DNA from 3 places in the Gluconacetobacter entanii genome. Region 1 is predicted to be linked to each of the others. Evidence: riboswitches for the same ligand, from Rfam matches in the RefSeq annotation. Region 1 holds a riboswitch; each other region holds the start of a gene.
What was found. Region 1 has a riboswitch for fluoride ahead of HNH97_RS16260 (histidine phosphatase family protein). Riboswitches for the same ligand answer to the same signal wherever they lie in the genome.
Positions count from the first base shown of each region.

Region 2: linked by a shared signal. The riboswitch ahead of crcB (fluoride efflux transporter CrcB) and the one ahead of HNH97_RS16260 (histidine phosphatase family protein) in region 1 are both predicted to bind fluoride.
Region 3: linked by a shared signal. The riboswitch ahead of HNH97_RS06345 (voltage-gated chloride channel family protein) and the one ahead of HNH97_RS16260 (histidine phosphatase family protein) in region 1 are both predicted to bind fluoride.

Region 1 covers NZ_JABJWD010000117.1:31,404-34,635, forward strand. The annotation lists gene crcB (fluoride efflux transporter CrcB) at 1-166, shown strand, start outside; gene HNH97_RS16250 (hypothetical protein) at 214-771, opposite strand; gene HNH97_RS16255 (DUF211 domain-containing protein) at 768-1,064, opposite strand; gene HNH97_RS16260 (histidine phosphatase family protein) at 1,110-1,763, opposite strand; fluoride riboswitch at 1,793-1,856, opposite strand; gene HNH97_RS16265 (thiamine pyrophosphate-requiring protein) at 2,139-3,232, opposite strand, start outside.
Region 2 covers NZ_JABJWD010000107.1:8,754-11,985, forward strand. The annotation lists gene tetH (thiosulfate dehydrogenase) at 1-38, opposite strand, end outside; gene HNH97_RS18035 (hypothetical protein) at 151-996, opposite strand; gene HNH97_RS15695 (EamA family transporter) at 971-1,408, opposite strand; gene crcB (fluoride efflux transporter CrcB) at 1,428-1,862, opposite strand; fluoride riboswitch at 1,943-2,008, opposite strand; fluoride riboswitch at 2,186-2,246, shown strand; gene HNH97_RS15705 (universal stress protein) at 2,319-3,128, shown strand; gene HNH97_RS15710 (thioredoxin domain-containing protein) at 3,189-3,232, opposite strand, start outside.
Region 3 covers NZ_JABJWD010000034.1:105-3,336, forward strand. The annotation lists gene HNH97_RS06345 (voltage-gated chloride channel family protein) at 1-1,327, opposite strand, end outside; fluoride riboswitch at 1,463-1,546, opposite strand; gene HNH97_RS06350 (M20 family metallopeptidase) at 1,840-3,232, shown strand, end outside.

The DNA.
Region 1 (3,232 bases):
CGCCCGGGATGGCGCCTTGGTCCGTGCCCTGCTCAATGTCACCCTGTCTGTGGTGCTGTGCCTTGGTGCCACGGCCCTCGGCTATGTATCCGCCGAAGCTGTCAACGGACATTCTGCCAGCATCCACGCCTCCCCCATGCATGATTCAGATCTTCCGCGGAAATAAACGTCCCCTTTCTGCCCGGATATCCACGACGGCAATCCGGGGCGGTTTTACTGAACAAGACCAAGTTCAAGGCCGATATAGGCCAGCACGCCGCCCCCCACGAACAGGGCCATGCCCCACGCAGCACGGGACCCATGAACCGTTCCGGCCAGGGCGACGCCCATAAGCGCCAGCAGCGCGAGCGTCGCCAGAAGGCCCAGCCATGAAGGACCGGGAAGTATCATGGCCAGAAGAAGCGGTGTCATTGACCCCGCCAGTCCACAGACGGCCGCAAGCACCGCACCGAGCGCGGAATTGACGAGCGCTTTCCGCCCCAAAGCCGTGGCAGACATATGCCTGCTTGGACGCAGGTTCAGTTCCCTTTCAATACCGACAAGTGCGGTTCGTTCCTGTGCATAGTGGGCAACAAAAAATACGAACAGCGTCGTCAGACCCGCGGCCATCCCCACCCGAAATGCCAGCGTGTACGTTATGACGTGCCCATGACCGAGGAAACTGCGTGATGCCAGCGTCAGGGCATTCAGGATGCCGTCCACGGTTCCCGCTACGATATCAAGCCGGTTCTCGACTTCATGGAACCATCGCAGGGGCTGGCCGGATCTCATCGGCGTCGTGGCACGCTTTCGATAAGCCTGTCGCCCGTGGCAAGGTGATCAAGACTGTGGACCACGGCCCCTGTTTTTTCGATTGCCTCCACAATACTTTCGTAATCCATGTTCTCCCCCTCGATCGTAACATCCGTTCCGATGGTTTCCGTGTCGATTTCGGTCACGGTAATGCTGCAGGCCGCCACACCGGGGGATGACTGGATCGCCGCGGCAACGGCAGTCAGCGTTGGGCCGCGCATGGACAGGTCAACATCAAGGAGAACCCGCCGCACATTCAGTTGCCCGTCCATGGCAGACCCTTTCCGTGTCCAGGGATATTCAGGAAAACCGGAGAATTACTTACGGGTGTGGATACTTTCGTTGATACGTTCCACGGACCATTCGCCGTAGCGCGGCGTAAAGATGCTGACACCGCAGGGATCTGACGTAAATTTCCAGTAATTGCGCAGGGGAAGGCGTAAGATAGCGAGTATCAATGTCCTGATGACGCTGTCATGTGTTACGATGACGGCCGTTCCGTTTTCTGCCTGCGCAAGGGCTTCATTCGCAGCCTCTACGGCACGTCGGGCAACAGTTTCAAGCGTGTCACCATTGGGGATGCGCGCGAGATCAGGTGTCTGCATCCATGCGTCGTAATCCTGAGGATATGCCGCAGCGATATCCTTGTGGGAGTGCCCCTGCCAGTCGCCATAATTGAAATCCGTCAAGCCAGTCATGGGGAAGACACTCTCACCATGATGATCGGCAATGGCCCTGGCAGTCTCGACACAGCGTGACAGGGGACTGGACGCAACGACTTTGACATCAGGCGCCGCAGACAGGTAATGCGCTGTCAGGGCGGCCTGCTCCCGGCCGCGATCCGTCAGGGGAAGATCCTGCGTCCCCCGGAAACTGGGCGGTTTGATGCCCGGTACCTCGCCATGGCGGACCAGAACCAGACGTGATGCACCATGCGGTGATAATGCTGGCGGAAAAACAAGGGCTGTCATTGGATATACCTCCGGCTTGCGCTTCACGCGTTATGCCAGGAGTCATCAGCCAAAATGGCGGTTATAAGGAGGAACCCCATCTCCCTGTATTCCAAAGTAATAGAGAACGTCTGCTTCTTCCGTCAAGACAATATACATGAGGTATTGAAGTCTCCTCGCAATTTAACGTGTTCCCAACGCCTGATTTCCGTTACCTGTTCTGTCCGGTCCAATTACGGCAATCGGTCAGTTACCCGTGGTGACAGGTTCCATGCCTGATCCCGCGCCCGGCAGGATCGCCAGCGGCAGGTCCAGCCATCTTGCCTTCAGGTCCCATACCACCGCATCGCATGCCAGTGCGCCGTCACCTTCCGTCGATCTGTAAACCCGGGCGCCTTACGATTTTCCTGCTGGCAGCAGGGACGCCAGCATTTCCTTTGCCGAACCCAGTATGACACTGGCCCGCTCCGGTTCCGTGGGGAGCGATGTCAGGAAGGCCTTGGCCTGCTGCAGGGTGATATGCGGCGGCAATGGCGGCACGTTGGGGTCGGTGCGGGCTTCAAGAATGACAGGGCGGTCGGCGCCCAGGGCTTCTTCCCATGCGGTGGCGACGTGTGCGGGGTCATCAACATAAATCCCCTTCAGCCCCAGCAGTTCGGCATAGCGATGATAGGGAAAATCCGGAATGGACTGGGTTGATTCCGTCTTGCCCCTGCCAAGCTGGATGCGCTCCTCCCACGTGACCTGATTGAGGTCCTGGTTATTCAGCACAAGTACGATCAGCCGGGGATTGGACCACTGCTTCCAGTATTTGGAAATCGTGATCATGACATTCAGGCCGTTCATCTGCATGGCCCCGTCGCCCATGCAGGCAATGACCGTGCGTTCGGGATAGGCCATCTTGGCCGCCATGGCATAAGGCGTCCCCGCCCCGAGGGAGGCCAGACCACCTGAAAGTGATGCCTTCATGCCACGCCGCATTTTCAGGTCACGCGCATACCAGTTGGCGACGGAGCCGGAATCAGCGGTGATGATGGCATTTTCCGGCAGGCGGGGTGACAGTTCCCAGAATACGCGTTGCGGGTTAAGCGGCTGGGCACCGGTCATGGCGCGGGCTTCCAGCACTTTCCACCACTGGGCCACTTCCTTTTCGATATGGGCGCGCCATGAGCGGTCACTGTTGTGATGAAGCAGCGGGATCAGGGCGCGCAAGGTCGCAGCACTATCGCCCTGCAGGTTGACCTCCATCGGGTAACGCAGGGACAGGTTGGCGCCGTTTATGTCGATCTGCACGCCACGCGCCTGCCCCGGCCTTGGCAGGAACTCGCTATAGGGAAATGATGATCCCACCATCAGGAACGTGTCGCATTCCTTCATCATGACCCATGACGGCTTCGTGCCCAGCAGGCCGATCGAACCGGTAACGAAGGGGAGTTCATCAGGTACGGCGGCCTTGCCCAGCAGCGCCTTGGCAATCCCCGCCCCAAGGA
Region 2 (3,232 bases), on a different contig from region 1:
CGACGGTCGGCGCGAAGGTTTGAAGTCATGTCGTTCATAGTCGGTCTCCTTTGGAGAGCCTGATCATGCGCTTCTCTTGATCACCTGAACCAACTCATTTGAAAGCACGAAACGTTCGATTTTCTTGATCGCTCGTCGATGTGACTTCGGTCATAGCCCCTGAAAGATCACCCCGGAGGTCCATTTCAGGCCGATGAAAACCCGCACAGCTCCACGATCGCTGGCGACACCGCCCCCGAGACCACCGCTTATTGTTACTGCCGGCTCCAGAATATGGTTAAAGCCGATATCAACGAAGCTCGACAGGCGTCGTTGCCTGGTTTGCTGCTGACGCACCACATCGGCGACCAGCGCAGTTCGAGGCCCTATCAGATGCGAGCTGACCATCCCGACCATCCATCGTTTCGGCCGCTCGTCAGGCCGAACCCTGAAGGATCGCGTCCAGGCGATTTCTATGCCGACCCTGGGCGCTTGCCTGGAACGGCCAAGCGATTTCGTCGCAACGAACTGGACGCTGTCGCGTGGTCCCTGATGGCCGCCCCCATAAGGCTCCTGGCGGATGAGCGATATGAGCATGGCCGGAACGTAGCGCCCCTGCTGGCGGAAGTTCCATTCCACTTCCGCGCCCGCCAGATTGCCATGAACACTTGACGCGTCGCCGAACTGACGCACGGGCGCAAAGCTCAGTTCGATCCGGCCGGGCAGCCCCAGCTTGATGGCCGGACCACCCCGCGCGCTGTAGCGCCCGTCGCCGGCTATACTCACGCGCTCGGCCGTTTGCAGCGCGACATGTCCTGACGGCGTGACAAAGGCGTCCTTGAGCCTGACGGGTAAATTAGCGCTCAGACCCTGGGGATCGCCCTGCGCGTGCACCGGACCCGTCAGGCACCAGGCAAACACGGCGCACAGGCACGCCCCCACAAACTCATTGGCCCTGTTGCGCAACAATGCGGCGTTATGGCCGCGGTGCCTAGCCCACGGCAACGAGAACAGCACCGAGGGCGATCAGGACAACCCCGCCCCAGCCTTTGGCGGACATATGTTCGCCCAAGACCAGGACGCCGAAAATCGCCACGAAAACGACACTCAGCTTGTCGACAGGCGCCACGCGCGCCGCATCGCCCAGCTTCAACGCGCGAAAATAGCATAGCCATGATGCTCCCGTGGCGAGACCCGACAGCACGAGGAAGAGGACCGTCCGCCCACCGATGGGGTCTAGCGCGCGCAGCTTGCCGGTGAGGGCAAGCAACGTTCCCAGCACGACGACGATGACGATCGTGCGCACGAAAGTTGCGATATCAGAATCAACCCCCTGAACGCCGAGCTTGGCGAGGATTGCCGTCATTGCCGCAAAGGCGGCTGATAACAGAGCCCATACCAACCAAGGGGGCACACCTGAGCCATTCATGATCATGATGCCCTATCGGTTAGGCGTCTTCTTCGGTTGCGGTCTGGGCGATGCGGATGGCGCCCGTGTTGAACCCGTCGGCCGTGATATGGCCCAGCGCCACGGCACCGATGCAGAGAATGACCGACGCAGCCACGTTCACGGACGCCCGCCCCCAGGCATCGTTACGGATCAGGTCGAGCGTCTGCAGGCTGAAGGATGAGAACGTCGTATAGCCGCCGCAGAGCCCGATCATCACGAAAAGACGCATGTTTTCCGACACCGGATAGCGCCCGTCCGCAAGGGTCAACGTGCCGAAGAAACCGATCACGAACGAGCCGAGCGCGTTGATGGGGAGGATCGTGCCCCATGGGATGAAGCGGCTGATCGGCATGGCCGCGACGGAAACCAGGTAACGCGCCAACGTGCCGAGAGCGCCTCCGACCATGACGATAAGACAGGTTGTAAACGACATGCCATTCCCTTTCTGCGCGAGTTCGGACGGAACCCGCTGTTTCGGGCGGCGAAATGCAGACGCACTCCCACCGCCATTGTGTCGCGGTAGGAGCCATCAGCCCTTGCGAGGGCGGTTGAAGGGGGAGCTCCATCCCCTTGTCGGGAGAGTTAACATAAAGCGGTCGCAGTGCGCTACTTCAGGGTGCCGCCGTCGGGGCATGGTTAATCCCGAGAAGAGCCGTTTCCTGTATTTGTGACCTGCCAGCCCTCCTTTTTTGTTGCTCGCCCTCACTGCCGGGCGCACATAATCCCGATGACGCGCGAACAGCAGAATTTCGTCGTCCTGGACAAGGGGATGGGGTTCCCCTGAAACCGCCGCAAGGCTGATGACTCCTCTGTGCCGCAATCGGTACGAGGAGACATGTGCGCCTCTCTTCGTCCCGAAGGTCGTTTATCTTTGGAGTGGAGATCTATCATGCACATACTGGCCATTCTCGATCGGCCTGGGCCGGCGCTCCAGACCCTTCGCACCGTCGATAGCCTCATGGTGCGTTTGCAAGATTGCAAGGTGACGATCCTGCATCCGCGGCAGGAGACCAATCCGGACTTCCAGTCTGAGGACGAAGGCATCGAGACGCAGAGCGAACACGCCGAGTTCGAAAAGCGCGAACAGAATTTGAGTGGTACCTTGCGCGACATCGCCGAGCGATGGATGACGACGCTCGCGGACACGGGCTCAGCACAATGGCTCCAGGCGATAGGCGACGTTCGCAGTATCGTCGCCGAACAAAGCCGGAAAGCCGATCTCGTGGTCGTCGGCAGACACATGCCAAGCGACCCCGACCGGACCAGAAAGACTCTCATGGCAGCACTTTTCGATGCCAACGCCGCCGTATTAATCGCTCCTGAGCAGGCGCCCCGGACGATCGGCGTTCGTCCCGTCATTCTGTGGGAGCCGTCCCGGGCGTTGGATGCCGCACTATCGGCGGCATGGAAGTTGCTGCTGACTGCCGAACACGTGACCTTCCTGATCGGAGCGCTCCCTGATGAATGTATGCCTGATCCTGCCCGGCGGTTGATGGATGCCGGCATCAGTGTCGGTATCGACCGTTTTCGGATTGATGACGGTGAAGGGATCGCGCTTCGCGATCATGCACTGCGCGCAAATGCGGATATTCTCGTTATGGGCGCCTATACGCATCCGCGTTTCTTCGAAAGGCTTTTCGGAGGCGTGACCGAGGACATTCTTGCCCACGAGATGCTGCCATTGTTGATCCATCACTGAACATCGATGCCGATGCCGCGCTTGATATCCCAAGCGACTTCACGCGCGGCATTGGACAACTCAGTTCCCCATGTAAGGGTGATTAGCTCCGGGCGTGAGCGCCG
Region 3 (3,232 bases), on a different contig from region 1:
CCCAAACGGTCCTGGCCTGACGCAGGGGCATGTCGGGCACGATCATGGGGTGGGCATGTTTCGCGATCCCGACCCGCTGTGACAGGTAGATGCCCGAATGGCCCGAACATAGGTAGGCCACAAAGCAGCCTGTCGCGATATAGACGATATTGGTCGCCCCAAACAGTTCGATCCCCATGAAGGTGCAGGCCAATGGCGTATTGGCGGCACCCGCAAAAACCGCGACAAACCCGACACTGGCCAGCAGGTCCACAGGCACGCCCAGAAGCCCGGACAGCGTATTGCCCAGTCCCGCGCCGATAAAGAACAGGGGGGTGACCTCTCCGCCCTTGTATCCCGTCGCCAGTACGACGACCGTGAACAGCAGTTTGTACAGCCAACTCCACGTATAATCGCCGGTGTGAAAGAAATTCACGATCGAGGCCCCGTCCTGCGTCGCCGCGACGACGCCAAGGCCCAGATAGTCACGCGACCCCACAAGATAGACCAGCGCGATGGTTGCGACGCCCCCGATGGCCGGACGCAGCCATGCAACAGGGCAGGCGCGGCGGATCACGGGGGCCAGGCGATGAACGGATTCGGCAAACAGCAGGCTGGCAAGTCCGAAGCAGACCGCCGCAAGCCCGACCTTGGCCAGCAGGACAGGGGCCATATGGAAAACGCTGCCGCCCCAGTCGGGAGCACCGGCGAACGATACGCGATAGGATGTGTGGTGGATGCCCCAACCATGGCAGGCCCAGTCGGCAAAAATGGAGGAAAACGCGGCAGGCAGCAGTGGCCTGTAATTGATCCGCCCGATGCTCAGGACCTCAAGCGCGAAGATCGCGCCGGCAATGGGGGTGCCGAACACGGCCCCGAAACCCGCGGCTATGCCCGATGTCAGGATAATCCGCACGGCATGCGGATCAAGCCGGAACAGGTGGCCAAAGCCTGATGCAATACTGCCGCCGATCTGTACCGCCGTGCCTTCGCGGCCGACGGAGGCCCCGAACAGGTGGCTGATGACGGTTGATACCAGGACAAGGGGCGCCATGCGCAGGGGAACACCGCCCCCGGGTTCATGGATCTGGTCGATGATCAGGTTGTTGCCGCCTTCGGCACACCGTCCAAACGCGTGATAGGCCAACCCGACCGCGACACCGGCCAGTGGCAGCAGCCATAACAGGCCGGGATAGGCGATCCGGCAGGCTGTAACCTGATCCAGAAGCCAAAGAAATATCGCACATAATGTACCAATGCAGGCCGACATCGGCACGAGGATGCAGCCCCATTTCAGAATGACGCGCATGTTCGCGACCGATGTCGCGATAAGCCGGGAAAGGGTCATGGATGGAAATGCCTGTACGGAATTGGAAATGGTGCCCTGGCTGCGGGGACAATGCCCCGGCAGGCATGTGGTGACGGATGGTTGTGGGGTATGGCGCATGACGTCTGTACGGATTCCTCCCTCTGCTGCCATGATGGCGAGGTAGGAATCATCAGCCCGGCGGGCGGTTTGGCATCCTGCGAGCAGGAAAGCCGGGCAGAGTCCATTGCCGGACGGCAGGATGCGTTTTCCCCCGTGGGGAAGTCAAGCCGTGCCGGCGTGGCCTGCGTGCCGGAACGGATGTCGATCATCCGACTGGCTCGCAGGGTATGGAATGTATAATGTCGCGTCTTCTGGCCCGGTCTGCCGATGTGTGTCGTGGTGACCTTGGGATCAGGACGCGGATTTCACGATGGTTCTTCCGGCGGGGTGGGAACTCCATGGCCTGCCGTATGGCCCGTTGTCGGGCGTCGATATGTGATGCCGGCGTGGAATGCATATGAAACCAGCCGTGTGCGGTGGGAGGGAAGAACATGAAAAATGCCGATGAAATCTGGGTCGGTGTGGATGCCCTTGGCGCGGCGTTCTGCGATTTTGCCGACCGCATATGGGATACGCCCGAACTGGCCTATGACGAGTACCGCTCTGTCGAGACGCAGCGCGACATGCTTGAACGCAATGGCTTTCGCATCACGCGCAACCTTGCGGGAATTCCCACCTCCGTCATGGGGGAGGCAGGCGCAGGCGGTCCGGTCATCGCCTTCCTTGGCGAATTCGATGCGCTGCCGGGACTGAGCCAGCAGGCCGGGGTGGCGTGTTCCAGCCCCCTTGAGGAGACGCAGAACGGCCATGCCTGCGGGCACAACCTGCTGGGTGGTGGCGCGATGCTGGCGGCCACGGCGCTGAAGAACTGGATGGCGGAGAAGGGAATTCCCGGGACGGTGCGCTATTATGGCTGCCCGGCGGAGGAAGGGGGCGCGGCCAAGACCTTCATGGTGCGTGACGGCGTGTTCGATGATGTCGATATCGCGCTGTCATGGCATCCCGGGTCGATCGTGGGGCCGTTCTATCCGGCGTCACTGGCCAATACCCGGATCGACTTCACGTTCCATGGACGGGCGTCGCATGCGGCCGCGGCGCCGCATCTGGGCCGTTCCGCCCTTGATGCGGCGGAACTGATGAATATTGGCGCCAATTACCTGCGCGAACACATGCCATCGACCGCACGGCTGCATTATGCCTATATCGATGCGGGGGGACAGGCGCCCAACGTGGTGCAGTCACGGGTGACGATCCGCTATCTCGTGCGTGCCGATGACCTGCGGCAGTTGCGTGAACTGGTCGAACGGGTGCGTGCGATTGCGCAGGGTGCGACACTGATGACCGAAACGACGGTGGAGGAAGCGGTCGTCAGCGCGGTTTCCAACCTGATGGGCAATACGCCGCTGGAAGATACGCTGTGTGCCAACCTGACCCGGCTTGGGCCGCCGTCCTATGCACAGGCGGATTATGACTTCGCGCGGGAGATCCAGAAAACCCTCAGCCCGCAGGACATCCGTGCGGCCTATCTGGCGGCCGGGGTGCCCCCGCGCGATGATACGCCGCTGTGCCAGATGATCGCGCCACGTGAATTCGTGCCGCCGCCCTTTGGCTCCACCGATGTGGGGGATGTAAGCTGGGCGGTGCCTACGGTGCAGGCATGGGGGGCTACATGCGCCATCGGCACGCAGCTTCATTCATGGCAGATGACGGCGCAGGGCAAGAGCGGCATTGCGCATAAAGGCATGATCCATATGGCCAAGGTGCTGGCCGCGACGGCGCGTGATGTCCTGCAGAGCCCGACGCTGCTGGAACGTGTGAAGGCGGACCATGCCCAGCGTCTGGCGCAGGATCCCTATATCTGCCCCCTGCCGGCGGATGTCATGC